One region of the Achromobacter veterisilvae genome, then DNA from elsewhere that is predicted to be linked to it. Evidence: predicted binding sites of a transcription regulator. Region 1 holds the regulator's gene; the other holds the start of a gene.
The links. The regulator HrcA, encoded in region 1, represses chaperone genes, less so after heat shock. The targets are predictions, from matches to a motif close to TTAGCACTCNNNNNNNNNGAGTGCTAA.
Positions count from the first base shown of each region.

Region 2: a site for HrcA is predicted at 1,915-1,941, ahead of groES (co-chaperone GroES). Genes of this name have one in related genera too.

Region 1 covers NZ_CP148753.1:2,220,392-2,227,849, forward strand. The annotation lists gene dapB (4-hydroxy-tetrahydrodipicolinate reductase) at 60-851, opposite strand; gene WHX56_RS10285 (outer membrane protein assembly factor BamE) at 868-1,404, opposite strand; gene fur (ferric iron uptake transcriptional regulator) at 1,558-1,977, shown strand; gene recN (DNA repair protein RecN) at 2,124-3,776, opposite strand; gene WHX56_RS10300 (NAD kinase) at 3,790-4,689, opposite strand; gene hrcA (heat-inducible transcriptional repressor HrcA) at 4,831-5,835, shown strand; gene hemH (ferrochelatase) at 5,881-6,996, shown strand; gene WHX56_RS10315 (hypothetical protein) at 6,986-7,222, shown strand; gene grpE (nucleotide exchange factor GrpE) at 7,347-7,458, shown strand, end outside.
Region 2 covers NZ_CP148753.1:6,435,349-6,442,806, reverse strand. The annotation lists gene groL (chaperonin GroEL) at 1-1,529, opposite strand, end outside; gene groES (co-chaperone GroES) at 1,567-1,854, opposite strand; gene WHX56_RS29985 (MFS transporter) at 2,356-3,582, shown strand; gene cyoE (heme o synthase) at 3,729-4,583, shown strand; gene WHX56_RS29975 (LysR family transcriptional regulator) at 4,589-5,503, opposite strand; gene WHX56_RS29970 (TolC family protein) at 5,594-7,030, opposite strand; gene WHX56_RS29965 (multidrug efflux RND transporter permease subunit) at 7,027-7,458, opposite strand, start outside.

The sequences.
Region 1 (7,458 bases):
CGCGCCGGGCGCCCAAAAAAAAGGACCCGGTTGGGTCCTTTTCTGTTTCCGGGGCGGCGTCAGAGGCCCAGGACGGATTGCATGTCGTACAGGCCGTTGTGCTTGCCTTCCAGGAAGCGGGCGGCGCGCAGCGCGCCTTCCGCGTAGGTGGCGCGGCTGGAAGAGCGGTGCGTGATCTCGACGCGTTCCCCGATGCCGCAGAAGGACACCGTGTGGTCGCCCACGATGTCGCCGCCGCGCAGGACGGAGAAGCCGATGGTGCCGGGCTTGCGCACGCCGGTGTCGCCGTGGCGGCTCCAGGTGGCGATGTCAGGCAGGGCGACGTCCCAGGCCGATGCGATGGTCTCGCCCATTTTCAGGGCGGTGCCGGAGGGCGCGTCCACCTTGTTGCGGTGGTGCGCTTCGAAGACTTCGACGTCGTAGCCGGCGTTCAGGATGCGCGCGGCCATGTCGAGCAGCTTGAGCGTGGCGTTGACGCCCACGCTCATGTTGGGCGCGAAGACGATGCCGATCTTCTGCGCGGCGACCTCGATCGCGGCGCGGCCGTTGTCGTCGAAGCCGGTGGTGCCGATGACGGCCTTCACGCCATGCTTCACGCAGGCCTGCAGATGTTCGAGCGTGCCTTCCGGGCGGGTGAAGTCGACCAGGCAGTCGGCCTGGGCGAGCGCGTCCAGGTCGTCCGTGATGGCCACGCCGGTCTGCTTGCCCAGCGGCGCGCCGGCGTCCTGGCCCAGCGCGGCCGAATCCTTGCGGTCCAGCGCGACCGCGAGCTGCAGGCCGGTGGCGTTCAGGACGGCGTCGATCAGCATCTGGCCCATACGGCCGCTGGCGCCGGCGATTGCGATACGCATGGCGGAATCCTTGGAATTAATTGAGCGGCTCGGGCGTGTTGCCCGGTTGGCCTGGGTACTGGTTCAGCGGGTTGACGGGGGCGGCGGAGTCGCGCCGGCTTTCGGCGTCTTCTTCCTTCTGGCGGGCTTCGTCCTCGTTCAGGCGTTTTTCCGTCTTTTCGTCGGAAATCGCATTGGGCGTGTTGATCTGGTAGGGCTGGAGGTCGGGCTGCTTGTCGCCTTCCCAGCGGACCAGACGGTCGTTTTCGAACCAGACGGTGAATTTGCGCTCCTGCGCGTCGCCGTAGCCGGGCTTGAAGTAGTAGGGGTAGTCCCAGCGGTTGGCGTGCAGCACGCTGGTCAGCGTGGGGCTGCCGAGCGCGAAGCGCACCTGCTCGCGGGTCATGCCCGGCTGCAGCAGGGCGACCTGTTCCTGGGTGATCCAGTTTCCTTGCTGGACGGGGGCCTTGTACGGGAAACCCCACTTGTCCCCCGTGCATCCGGCCAGGGCGACGGCCAGGGCGGCGACGGCCAAACCGGTCTTGAGCGAGCGGGAGGGAATTCGTGCAATCATGGACACTACGCGCCCCTATTATTTGGAAGCAGACAAAACCGTTATCATAAAGGTTTCATAAGGATAGTTCCGCGTGGCGGCATGAATTCGGTGAGCCGGCTTGCGGTGCACCCATCCTTGCCCATGCCAACGCGGACGGAGAGCGATTACACCATGAGCGACCAAAGCGAACTGAAGAACATGGGTTTGAAGGCGACGTTCCCGCGCCTGAAAATTCTTGATATTTTCCGGAAATCGGACCAGCGGCACCTCAGCGCCGAAGACGTGTACCGCGCCCTGATCGGCGAAAACGTCGAAATCGGCCTGGCTACCGTATACCGCGTCCTTACCCAGTTCGAACAGGCCGGCATCCTTGCCCGCAGCCAGTTCGACAGCGGCAAGGCGGTGTTCGAACTCAATGACGGGGACCACCACGATCACCTGATCTGCACGAATTGCGGCAAGGTGGTCGAGTTTTCGGACCCGGAGATCGAAAAGCGCCAGCAGAAGATCGCCAAGGATAATTCCTTCGCCCTGGAGAGCCACGCCATGGTGCTGTACGGCATCTGCGGCAGTTGCATGAAAGGACGCTGATCCCCGGGCGTTAGCCCCTCGGCCCGCGGCAGCGCTCGCAGCGGGTCCGTAAGATCCAAAGCCCCTTCCATTAGAAGGGGCTTTTTTTGTTGCGCGAGCGGTATCGGGTGTCGGGCACTCGTATCCCCCGCCCCCTGGGCCGAGCGCTATCTTTCGAAGCCTTGCAGCATTTCGCGCGCATGTTCGCGCGTGGTGGCGGTGAGCTTGATGCCGCCCAGCATCCGGGCGATTTCCTCGACGCGGGCCTGGGCATCCAGTTCTTCGATGCTGGAGCGCGTGGTGCCCCGCGATTCGGCCTTGCTGACCAGGAACTGGTTGTTGGCGCAGGCCGCGACCTGGGGCAGGTGGGTCACGCACAGCACCTGGTGGCGTTCGCCGAGTTCGCGCAGCAGCTTGCCCACGACCTCGGCCACCGCGCCGCCCACGCCGCTGTCGACTTCGTCGAAGATCAGGGTGGGCACGCGCGCGGCGCGGCTGGCGATGACGGACAGCGCCAGCGAGATCCGCGACAGTTCGCCGCCCGAGGCCACCTTGGCCAGCGGGCGCGGCGTCGTGCCGGCATGGCCGGCCACCAGGAATTCCACCTGTTCGTTGCCATGGGCGGACGGCGCCGAGGCGCCGAGCACGGGCTCGAACTTGCCGCCCTGCATGGCCAGCGTCTGCATCGCCTGGGTGACCAGCTTGCCCAGGTCCTTGGCGGTCTTGCGGCGCGCCGCCGTGAGTTTCGCGGCGGCCGCGTCGTATTGCGCCTGCGCGGCCAGCGCCTGGGCGCGCAGCGCCTCGACGTCGCCCGCGGCCTGTAGCGCGGAGAGCTGGGCGTGCAGCGTTTCGCGCAGTTCGCACAGGGCGTCGGGGTCGACGCGGAACTTCCGGGCGGTCTCGAACACCAGGCTCAGCCGGATTTCCACGGTGTCCAGCCGCTGCGGGTCGAGCTCGACGCGGCTGACGTAGTTGTTCAGGTCGGACACGGCCTCGGTGATCGCGATGCGCGCGGATTCCAGTTCTTCGTACACGCCCCGCAGTTCGGGGTCGCGGCGCAGCATGTGCTGGATTTGATTGTCGGCCTGGGCGAGGCGGTGGTGCGCGGAGTCGCCTTCCCCGTCCAGCGCTTCCAGGATCCGCGTGGCGCCTTCCAGCAGGGATTGCGCGTGCGACAGGCGCGTGTGCTCGGACTGCAGCGATTCCCATTCGTCGGGGCCCAGGGCCAGTTGGTCCAGTTCGTCGACCTGCCATTGCAGGCGGTCGCGTTCGGTGGCCAGGCTTTCGGCGTCCTTTTCGGCGGATTCGAGCTGGCGCGCCAGCGCGCGCCACTGCTTCCAGGCCTGGCCGACCGCGTGCCGCAGTTCGCCATGGCCGCCATGGGCGTCCAGGAGGTCGCGCTGCGCGTCGGGGCGCATCAGGCTTTGGTGCGCGTGCTGGCCGTGGATGTCGACCAGGCTGTCGCCCAGCTCGCGCAATTGCGCGACGGTGGCGGGCGTGCCGTTGATGTAGGCGCGGCTGCGGCCCTGCGCGTCGATGACGCGGCGCAGGGACAGCTCGGCGTCGGCGTCGATCTCGCGTTCTTCCAGCCAGGCATGCAGCGCCTTGGGCGTGTCGAAGACGGCGGTGATGTCGGCGCGCGCCGCGCCTTCGCGCAGCATGCTGGCGTCGCCCCGTTCGCCGAGCGCCAGCGCCAGCGCGTCCACCAGGATGGATTTGCCCGCGCCGGTCTCGCCGGAGAAGACGGTGAAGCCGGGACCGAAATGGATCTCGGTCTGCTCGACGATGACGAAGTCGCGGATATGCAGGGTGCGCAGCATGTCGGGGCGCTTACTACTCTACGTTGTCGGTGGCCTGGGGCATCAGATTCCAATGCAGCTTGCGGCGCAGGGTGGAGAAGAAACTGTAGCCTTCGGGGTGCACGAAGCGGATGGCATAGGGCGCGCGCTGCACGACGATGCGGTCTCCCGGCTGCAGGTCGGACCAGGTCTGCATGTCGAAATGCACGCTGGCGCCGACTTCCACGCGGCCCATGGCCGTCAGCGTCATGTTGAGCACGCCCGTGTCGGGGATCACGATGGGGCGGTTGGACAGCGTCTGCGGCGCCACGGGCACCAGCACCATGGCGTTCATGCCCGGGTGCAGGATGGGGCCGTTGGCCGACAGCGCGTAGGCGGTGGAGCCGGTAGGGGTGGCGATGATGAGGCCGTCGGCGCGCTGCGTGTACATGAAGGCGCCGTCCAGTTCGACCCGCACTTCGATCATGCCGCCGCGCCCCGCGCGGTTCAGGACCACGTCGTTCAGGGCGGTGGCGGAATACATCTTCTGGTCGCCGCGCCACACGCTGCCTTCGAGCAGCGTGCGTTCTTCGATCTGGAAGCTGCCTTCGAGCACGCGCGCCAGCGCGCCATGCGCGTCCTGCAGCGCGATGTCGGTGATGAAGCCCAGGCGCCCGTGGTTGATGCCGATCAGCGGCACGCCATAGGGCGCCAGGTGGCGGCCCGCGCCCAGCACGGTGCCGTCGCCGCCCATCACGACGGCCAGCGACGCGGTCTTGCCGATTTCCTCCAGCGTGGCGACGGGGTATTCGGTCAGCCCGGTATTGCGCGCCGTGTCCGCATCGATGAGCACGTGCCGGCCCGCCTGCGCCAGCGCGTGGGCAAGTGCTCTCAGCGGTGTATCCAGGCCGGTGTCCTGGTATCTGCCGATCAGGGCGACGGTAGGAAAGTGCATGGCTGCTTGCGAATCCAAAAAAGGCGGGCCCGAGGCCGAAACCCGCCCGGAACGGGCCGTTTAGCCGATTATATGGGGCCGCATATCGGCTTGCGGGACAAAAATCGCCTCAATCGGAAAAGTTTCCCTAAAATACCTGTTATGGATGACCGTGCACGCGCACTACTGAAAGCGTTGATCGAACGCTATATCGCCGATGGGCAGCCAGTCGGCTCGCGGACGCTATCGAAAGTCTTCGACTTGTCCCCGGCCACGATCCGCAATGTGATGGCGGACCTGGAAGAACTGGGCCTGATACACAGTCCGCACACCTCCGCCGGCCGCGTTCCCACGCCGCGGGGCTACCGCATGTTCGTCGATTCCCTGCTGGCGGTGCAGTCCTACCAGCTTGAGCCCCACAACATGGGCGAGATGCTGGCGGCGGCCGAGCCCACCCGGGCCGTCAACGCCGCGGCGGCGCTGTTGTCCAACCTGACCCAGTTCGCCGGGGTGGTGCTGACGCCCAAGCGCGCGCAGGTGTTCCGCCAGATCGAATTCATCCGCCTGTCCGACAAGCGGGTGCTGCTCATCATCGTCACGCCCGACGGCGACGTCCAGAACCGCATTCTTTTCGTCCAGCGCGACTACGCCGAGACGGAATTGCTGGAAGCCGGCAATTTCTTCAACATGCACTTCGCCGGCAAGTCCTTCAACGTCGTGCGGCAAACCCTGTCCACCGAACTGGCCCAGTTGCGGGAAGATATTTCCCGCCTGATGCAGGCGGCCGTCGAGGCCAGCGCGGAAGCGGCCGAGGACGGCGACGCCATGGTGATTTCCGGAGAGCGCAAGCTTCTGGACGTGACCGACATCGCGTCCGACATGGACCGCCTGCGCAAGATGTTCTCGCTGTTCGAGAAAAAGACCGATTTGCTGCAACTGCTGGACGTCTCCAGCCGCGCCCAGGGCGTGCAGATCTACATCGGCGGCGATTCGCAGCTAGTCCCGATGGAGGAAGTCTCCGTCATCACCGCGCCCTACGGCGTGGACGGCAAGGTGGTGGGCACGCTGGGCGTGATCGGTCCGACGCGCATGGCGTACGAGCGCGTGATCCCCATCGTGGACATCACGGCGCGCCTGCTGTCCAACGCCCTCAGCCACAACCAGTAGGTCCATTCAAAGCGACATCCTCCTGTTGGAGGAAGGGGAGTTTTTGTGTTTCTTCGCCTGTTCAAGTACTTGTGGCCTGAACGGTACCTGCCCGAGCCCGAGCAGGACGACCCCTTCGACGAAGATCCGCCGCCGCGCGGGTCCGGCAAGACCGGCGTGCTGCTGGTGAACCTGGGCACGCCGGACACGCCGGGCAAGCAGGACATACGCAAGTACCTGGGTGAATTCCTGTCCGATCCCCGGGTGATCGAGATCCCCCGCTACCTGTGGAAGCCGATCCTGCACGGACTGGTCCTGACGATGCGGCCCAGGAAACTGGAGCCGCGCTACGCCGGCGTCTGGATGAAGGAAGGCTCGCCGCTGATGGTGTACAGCCAGCGCCAGGCCGACGGCGTGCGCGCCGCGCTGCGGGAGGCCGGCATCGACGCCGTGGTCGAACTGGGCATGCGCTACGGCAATCCGTCGATCCCCGACGCCATCGCGAGCCTGCGCCGGCAAGGCTGTGAACGCATCCTGACGGTGCCGCTCTATCCCCAGTACGCCGCCAGCACCACCGCCACGGTGGTGGACGCGGTGACCCGCCACGCGGCCCGCCTGCGCGACCAGCCCGAACTGCGCTTCATCAAGCGCTTCCATGAAGAGCCCGCCTACCTGGACGCGCTGGCGGGCCGCATCGAGCGCTACTGGCAGGAGCACGGCAAGCCGCAGAAACTGGTCATGAGCTTCCATGGCCTGCCGCGGTATTCGATCGAACTGGGCGATCCGTACTACCGCGATTGCATGGATACGGCGCGGCTTTTGTCGCAGCGCCTGTCGTTGCCGCGCGAGCAGATCGAAGTGACCTTCCAGAGCCGTTTCGGCACCGCCCGCTGGCTGGAGCCCTATACCGAGCCCACCTTGAAGGTGCTGGCGGCGGCAGGCACGACGGAGGTCGATGTGGTGTGCCCGGGTTTTGTGGCAGACTGTCTGGAAACCCTGGAAGAGATCAGCCTGGAATGCCGCGACGCCTTCATCGGGGCGGGCGGCCGGCAGTTCCGCTACATTCCGGCGATCAACGACGATCCGGCCTGGATCGCAGGGCTGGCCGGCCTGGTGGAACGGCACTTGCAGGGATGGCCCACGCACATCACGGACTTGAAGGAGAAGGCGCATGCACCATGATCCCAAGACTGGCAAGGTAGTAAAAAAGGGGACGGTAAGCACTCCCGTGCATGAGGATCAGGTCGAGCACGAACTCGACGAGGCGCTTGCCGAGACCTTTCCGGCCAGCGATCCCATCGCGATTAACCCTGAACCGGAAGACGACGACGAGCGCATGGACCGCGCCTTGAAGGAAAGCTTTCCGGCCAGCGATCCGGCCGCCCCCGCGCAACCCAAGAAGAAGTAGGCGGCCGGGCCGGCGGGCGCACCCCCTGGGGGCCTCCAGGGAATATTTCGCTTTCCCGGGCTTGAAATAGGGGTATTGGCCCCCATTCATGTCTGCGAAAGCCATTCTTTTTGGAGGATTCCCCATGACGGCACCGAACGAGCCTGTAGATCAGACGCCCGAGACCGGCGGCAACGCCGGCGCGGCCCCCGCCGCCGAGGACGCCGCGCAGGCCGAGCTGAACGAGTTGCGCGCCC
Region 2 (7,458 bases), 2.3 Mb from region 1:
ACGGAGGCAGCGTTCTGCAGGGCGGTGCGGGTCACCTTGGTGGGATCCAGCACGCCTTGCTCGACCAGGTCGGTGTACTCGCCGGTCGCGGCGTTGTAGCCGAAGTTGCCCTTGCCGTTCAGCACGTTGTTCACCACCACGCTGGCTTCTTCGCCGGCGTTGGTGACGATGGTGCGCAGCGGCTCTTCGACAGCGCGCAGGATCAGCTTGATGCCGGCGTTCTGGTCAGGGGTGTCGCCCTTCAGGTCGGAGATGGATTGCTTGGCGCGCAGCAGAGCAACGCCGCCGCCGGCCACAACGCCTTCTTCCACAGCAGCGCGGGTAGCGTGCAGGGCGTCTTCGACGCGAGCCTTCTTTTCCTTCATTTCGACTTCGGTGGCAGCGCCAACGCGAATCACGGCAACGCCGCCGGCCAGCTTGGCCACGCGTTCTTGCAGCTTTTCACGGTCGTAGTCGGACGTGGCTTCTTCGATCTGGACGCGGATTTGCTTCACGCGGGCTTCGATCGACTTGCTGTCGCCAGCGCCGTCGATGATCGTCGTGTTTTCCTTGCCCACTTCGATGCGCTTGGCTTGGCCCAGTTCGGCCAGCGAGGCCTTTTCCAGGGACATGCCGGTTTCTTCGGAGATCACCGTGCCGCCCGTCAGGATGGCGATGTCTTCCAGCATGGCCTTGCGGCGGTCGCCGAAGCCAGGAGCCTTGACGGCGGTGGTCTTCAGGATGCCGCGGATGTTGTTCACAACCAGGGTGGCCAGCGCTTCGCCTTCGACGTCTTCAGCGATGATCAGCAGCGGACGGCTCGACTTGGCGACTTGTTCCAGCACGGGCAGCAGGTCGCGGATGTTGCTGATCTTCTTGTCGAAAATCAGGACATACGGATCTTCCAGGGCGGCGACTTGCTTGTCCGGGTTGTTGATGAAGTAGGGCGACAGGTAGCCGCGGTCGAATTGCATGCCTTCGACGACGTCCAGCTCGTTTTCCAGCGACTTGCCGTCTTCGACGGTGATGACGCCTTCCTTGCCGACCTTGTCCATCGCGTCAGCGATGATCTGGCCGATGGAGCTGTCGCTGTTGGCCGAGATCGAGCCGACCTGGGCGATTTCCTTGCTGGTCGTGACCGGCTTGGATTGCTTCTTCAGTTCGGCGACGGCGGCGGCGACGGCCTTGTCGATGCCGCGCTTCAGGTCGATCGGGTTGAAACCGGCGGCAACGTACTTCAGGCCTTCCATGACGATGGCCTGGGCCAGCACGGTGGCGGTGGTGGTGCCGTCACCGGCGTTGTCGGAGGTCTTCGAGGCGACGTCCTTGACCAGTTGGGCGCCGATGTTCTCGAACTTGTCCTTCAGTTCGATTTCCTTGGCGACGGACACGCCGTCCTTGGTCACGGTCGGGGCGCCGAACGAGCGCTCCAGCACGACGTTGCGACCCTTGGGGCCGAGGGTGGTTTTGACAGCGTTGGCGAGGACATTCACGCCGCGGACGATGCGCACGCGGGCGTCGTCACCGAACAATACTTGCTTGGCAGCCATTTCTTAGCTTCCTTCGAAAATTCGTTTGAGGCAGGGATTACAGGACCACGGCGAGGATTTCGTCCTCGCGGATGACGAGCAGTTCTTCGCCATCGACCTTCACGGACTGGCCGGCGTACTTGCCGAACAGAACCTTGTCGCCAGCCTTCAGGTCGACGGGCAGGATCTTGCCGTCTTCGGTCTTCTTGCCGGGGCCGACGGCCACGACTTCACCTTGGTCAGGCTTTTCGGCGGCGCTGTCGGGAATGACGATGCCCGAGGCAGTCTTGCGCTCGTTTTCGAGGCGTTTGACGATCACGCGATCGCCCAGGGGACGCAAGGCCATGAGGAACTCCTGTTACAAAAAAGAAGAAGAAAGGATGATCAGTTGAGCCCGGGAACGTTGTTAGCACTCACCGGTGTCGAGTGCTAATTATAGGGATGATGTTCTAGGCTTCAAGGGGGGAAGGAGGGTTGTTACATATTGGGGGTGTCACGGGCGTCGAAGCTCGCGGAGTTTGGAGCTGCCCCCAGTTTTGACGGAAATCGACTATCGAAGCCGGCTGGGTGCTCGGACACGACGTGAACCGCATAGGCCGGACCGGCGGCGGTCCGAGCCTGCTTGCCGACGGTCTGGAACACCGCAGCAGGGCCGGACATGTCCAGCAATTGGAAGCCCGGCACCCGCATGGATATGACGGCGTGGGGAATGGCTTTTTTTGAGGGAATTATGTCATTTACGCCAAAGCGTGCGCCGATAAAGTGAGGCCTGTCAAACCCGTCAGCCCCACCCGGCCGCGCTTACCGCACCGCCCTCCCCATTCCGTTCATTCCCATCGATCCCGCTATGCCCCTCTCCGTCTCCCCCACTAACGGCCGTCGCAACGCCCGTATCCTGGCCGTCTGTCAGGGCCTATTCGTCGCAGCCATTTCCATCGACCTGACGCTGACGGCGCTGACCGGCCACATGCTCGCGCCCAACAGGGCGTTGTCGACCCTGCCATTCGCGTTGATAACGGTAGCGGGCGCACTGGTCACCTGGTTCGCCTCGTTGCTGATGCAGCGCATCGGCCGGCGCAGGGGATTCGCACTGGGCGCACTGGCCGGCGCGGCGGGCGGCGGCCTATCGGTATGGGCCGTGTTTCATGCCGATTTCTGGGCGTTCTGCGCCGGCACCGCGCTGGTCGGCGTGTTCCAGGCCTTTGCCCAGTATTACCGGCTAGCGGCGGCGGACGCAGTCGAGCCCGCCGCCAAGAGCCGCGCGATCTCGGTGGTGATGGCCGGCGGCGTCATCGCCGCGATTGCCGGCCCCGCACTGGCCGCCTGGAGTCGGGATCTGTTCGCGCCGGTCACTTTCGCCGGCGCCTATCTGATGGTGACCTTGCTGGCACTGCTGTCGGCCGCGCTGCTGTGGGGCGGCTACCGCGACGCCGAAGCGCCCGCCGCGGCCGGCGAGATCCAGGCCGGCCTGCCCGCGCGGCCGCTGCGGGAGGTGGCGCGCCAGCCGGTGTTCGTCGCCGCGCTTGCCAACAACGTGGTCGGGTCGGTTTCGATGATGTTCATCATGACCGCGGCGCCGCTGGCCGCGGTGGCATGCAGCCACAGCATCGGGGACGGCGCCAACATCATGCAATGGCACCTGGTCGGCATGTACGCGCCGGCTTTCTTTGCCGGCACGCTGATCCAGCGCTTCGGCCTGCCGCGGGTGCTGGGCGCCGGCATGCTGCTGAACGTCGCTTGCTCGCTGATCGCGATGGCCTCGCCGTCACTGCCCGCGTTCTATGCGGCGCTGTTCTGCTTGGGGGTGGGATGGAATTTCATGTTCGTCGGCGGCACCACGCTGCTGGCGCAGTCCTACCGCCCGTCGGAGCGCGCCCGCGCGCAAGGCGCGGCCGAGATGCTGCGTTATGCCGCTACTGCGCTGGCCACGCTGGCGGCCGGACCGGCGCTGGACGCCTTCGGATGGGAAGCGCTGAACGCGGCCATGCTGCCGGTGGTGCTGGCGGCCGGCCTGATGACATGGTTGTGGGTGCGTGGGCCGGTCCAGAGGGGCGCTGTGGCCGGGCCGGGTTGACCCTGCGCGCCGCACGATCGCAGCGGCCGCCGGTAGATCCGGCAGGCCCAGGCGTTGGCCCACCAACGACGCGATCACGGTTATTCCTGTCATCAAGCCTGTTCGGCTGTTTCTTGTCCGCGGTCAGTTCGACCCGGCGATATTTTATGTATCGAACCTATCTCGAGTTGGTCAAGCCAGGCATTGTGGCCGGTAATCTCATATCTCTCGCCGGCGGCTACCTGCTCGCATCGCGAGGCGTCGTGGATGTAGGTCATAGCGCACTGGTGATATCTGGCGCCGCGCTCGTGATCGGATCCGGATGCGCCGCCAACAACGTGATTGACCGTGACATCGACCGGCTCATGGAACGCACCTCTGCGCGTCCGATGGCGGCCGGGAGCATTTCGATAACGTCGGCTCTGACCTTTGCCTGTATTCTGGCTTTCGCCGGATTCTTGCTTTTGTATGCCGCGACGCGTCGAATTGAGCCGCTGGTCCTGATGTTCATCGGATACGTTGTCTATGTAGGGGTGTACTCGCTTTTCCTGAAACGCAGATCGGTCCACGCCACGTTGGTCGGCAGCATATCGGGCGCGATCCCGCCTGTCGTGGGCTATTGCTCGGTGCGCGGAACCATCGACACGGCCGCTGTCGCGCTCTTCGTGATCTTCGGGATATGGCAAATGCCTCACTCTTACGCCATCGCCATGTTCAGATGGAAGGACTATGAAGCGGCGTGTATCCCCGTCCTGCCCCTGGTGAAGGGGAGGCATCAAGCGAAGAAGCGCATCGTTTTGTACATTGCCGCATTTTTCGTGGCCGCGCTTTCCCTCGCGGCGCTGGGATATGTGGGAAATCTCTACATCTCAATGGTTTTGTTAAGCGGAATCTACTGGCTGAAAACTGCCGTGGACGGGTTTTCGGCTGGCGACGATGCGCGCTGGGCGCGGCGGGTGTTCGCGGTTTCCATCGCCGCGGTGGTGCTGATCAGCGTTGCGATGGCCATAGATGCGGCTTGAGGATTTCAGCAGTCCTGCAGATTGGGATGAATGAAATCCAGGAACGCCCTGACTCTCGCCGGCACCTTGCGCGTGGGTAGCAGGGCGACCAGGGGAACCGGCGGCAATGACCATTGCCCCAGGACCTGGGCGATCTTGTCGCCGCCGCCGGCTTTCGCGGCCTCGAACTTCATGAGTGGCCCGATTCCGATTCCCGCGCGGACCAAGGACCGAATCATGCCGGAATCATTGGCCGCCACTTTGCCCGATACCCGGATCCGCTCCACCCGAGCCCCGGACCGCAACACCCATTCGAACTCTCCTCTGGGCGTGCCGATCAGGCATTGATGCCTGGCCAAGTCGGCCGGTGAACAGGGCACTCCGTGCTTATCGAGATAGTCCGCGGATGCGTACAGGCGCGGCGTCATCGCGCTGATGACGTGGGCAATCAGGCTGGAGCTGGGTTGCTGGCCGAAGCGCAGGGCGACGTCGCAGGTGTTGCTGATCGGGTCGACCCGCTGATTGCTTAGTTCGAAATGGCAATGAATGTCCGGATACTGGCGGTGGAAGGCGTCGATCACCGTAGGCACGAAGACTTGGGCCAGCGAGGCGGGCAGCGATACGCTCAACCGCCCTCCGGCGCAGGCGATGCTCGTCTGCAACTGCTCGTGCGCGACGCGCGCCTCATCGATGAGGTCCCGGCAGCGCTCGAAGTAGAGCGCGCCTGCCTCGGTCAAGCCGATTTTCCGAGTGCTGCGCTTGAGCAACTGCATCCCCAGGTCGCGTTCCAGTCCGCGCACCCGCCGCGAGAGCGTCGACGGAGGAACGCCCAGCGCGGCAGCGGACAGGCCGAAGTTGCCCCGCCTCGCGACCTCGACAAACATGGCAATGTCGTTGAGCTGTATGTTCGCGCGGGGCGCGCTGGATGACGGGCGAGCCATGCCGGGAATCGCCGCCGGGATATCTGCCTTCATGCGTCACGCCCTCCATCCAGAAATGATCCGCCTCGAACCCATCCGGAAGACGGGGAACTACTTGGCAACCACGCGGTCGGCGTGGGCCGACTCCCAGCCGCCACCGAGCGCCTTGAACAGATCCACCTGAGCATTCACGACCCGCGCTTCGCTCTCGGCAAGCTGCGCCTGCGCGTCGGCATAGGTGCGCTCGGCGTCGAGCAAGGCCAGACTGTCGGCGCGCCCCTCTCGCGCTTGCGCCCGGACGATGCGCGCCACGTTCTCGGCCTGGGTCCTGGCCGCGGCCAGGGTCCCGCGCCGGTCCAGGCTCTGGGCGTAGTTTGAGAGCGCGGTTTCGGTTTCGCCCAAGGCCTGTATCACCGTCCCGTCAAACGCTGCCAAAGCGGCCTGGGCGTCGGCCGTAGCGCCATCGATACGGGCGCGGATCGATTCCTGATTCGGGAACGACCAGGAGAGGAGCGACCCGGCCAACCAGCGTAGCGGTCCGCTGCCGAAGAAGTCGTCAAGGCCGAACCCGGTAGAGCCGACCGACGCGCCAATCGAGACACGCGGATACAGTTCTGCTGTCGCCACGCCAATCCGGGCCGTTTCCGCCGCCAGCCTTTGCTGCGCGGCGCGCACATCCGGACGTCGGGCGAGGAGCGCCATCCCGTCTCCGACAGGGATGGGCTGCAGGATCCTGGGCGGCGTCGTGAGGGCGCCGGCTTCGGGCGGAAGGTCTTTGGGCGCACGGCCGGTGAGCAGGGAGAGTCGGAACAGCTCGGCCTGGCGTTCGGCGACGATCCTGGGAATGTCCGATTGCCGCTGATCCCGGAGTGCCGCGATACGCGCAGTGTCCAGGGAAGTCGTCAGGCCCGCGTCCTGCCTGCTGCGCGTCACGCTGACTGAGCGATTCAGCAAATCGACGATCTGTCGCGCCACGGCCAGCCGATGCGCGGCGCTGGCGGCGCCCAGATAGGCGCGGGTCGTCGCCGCCACGGTCGATACCCGCACGGCGTCCAGCTCGGCCTGCGCCGCCTGGTAGTCGCCCCGCGAGGCTTCGATGTTCCGCCGCACGCGGCCGAAGAGGTCGACCTCGTACGCTACGGACAGGCCCGCATCGACAACGGTATTCTCGCGATCGACGCCGGGCGAGGACTGGATGGAGGATTGCCGCTGGCGGTTCACGCTTGCGCCGATCTCGGTGCCGGGCAGCCGATCGGCGGACGTTAGACGAAGTTGGGCGCGCGCGCGGGCGAGCCGGGCGATCGCCACGCGCACGTCGGTGTTCGAAGCGAGCGCCTCTTGGACCAGCCTGTCCAGCACCGGGTCCTGGTAGAGCTTCCACCAGTCGGCGGAAACGGGAACGGCGTCGGGCGCGGTCGCATCGCTTCGGGACAGGAACGGCCCCGCCGCGGAAACCGGGACCGGCGGCGCCTTGTAGTCCGGGCCGACCGCGCAGGCGCTCAAGAGCAGAGGCGCAACCCACATCGATAGGGTCTGAAATCGAATCACTTGATGCTTCCTGGTTGTTCGTGCCGCGGTTGCAGCGAGCGGGCGGACAGCCGATCTCCGAGCTTGCGGCAAACGACGTAGAACGTGGGGGTATAGAGCAGGCCGAAGACGGTGACGCCGACCATGCCGAAGAAAACGGAGGTGCCCAAGGCCTGCCTCAGCTCGGCGCCCGCGCCCGAGGCCAGAAGCATCGGCACGGCGCCAAGAATGAAGGCGAAACTCGTCATCAGGATCGGGCGCAGGCGGGTCTGGGCGGCGCGCACCGCCGCGGCGGCCGGGCTCAGGCCGTCTTCCTCTTCCGCCTGTTTCGCGAACTCGACCACCAGGATCGCGTTCTTGGCGGCAAGGGCGATCAGCACCACGAGCCCGATCTGTGTCAGGACGTTGTTGTCCATCCCGCGGAGATTGACGCCGACCATTGCCGCGAG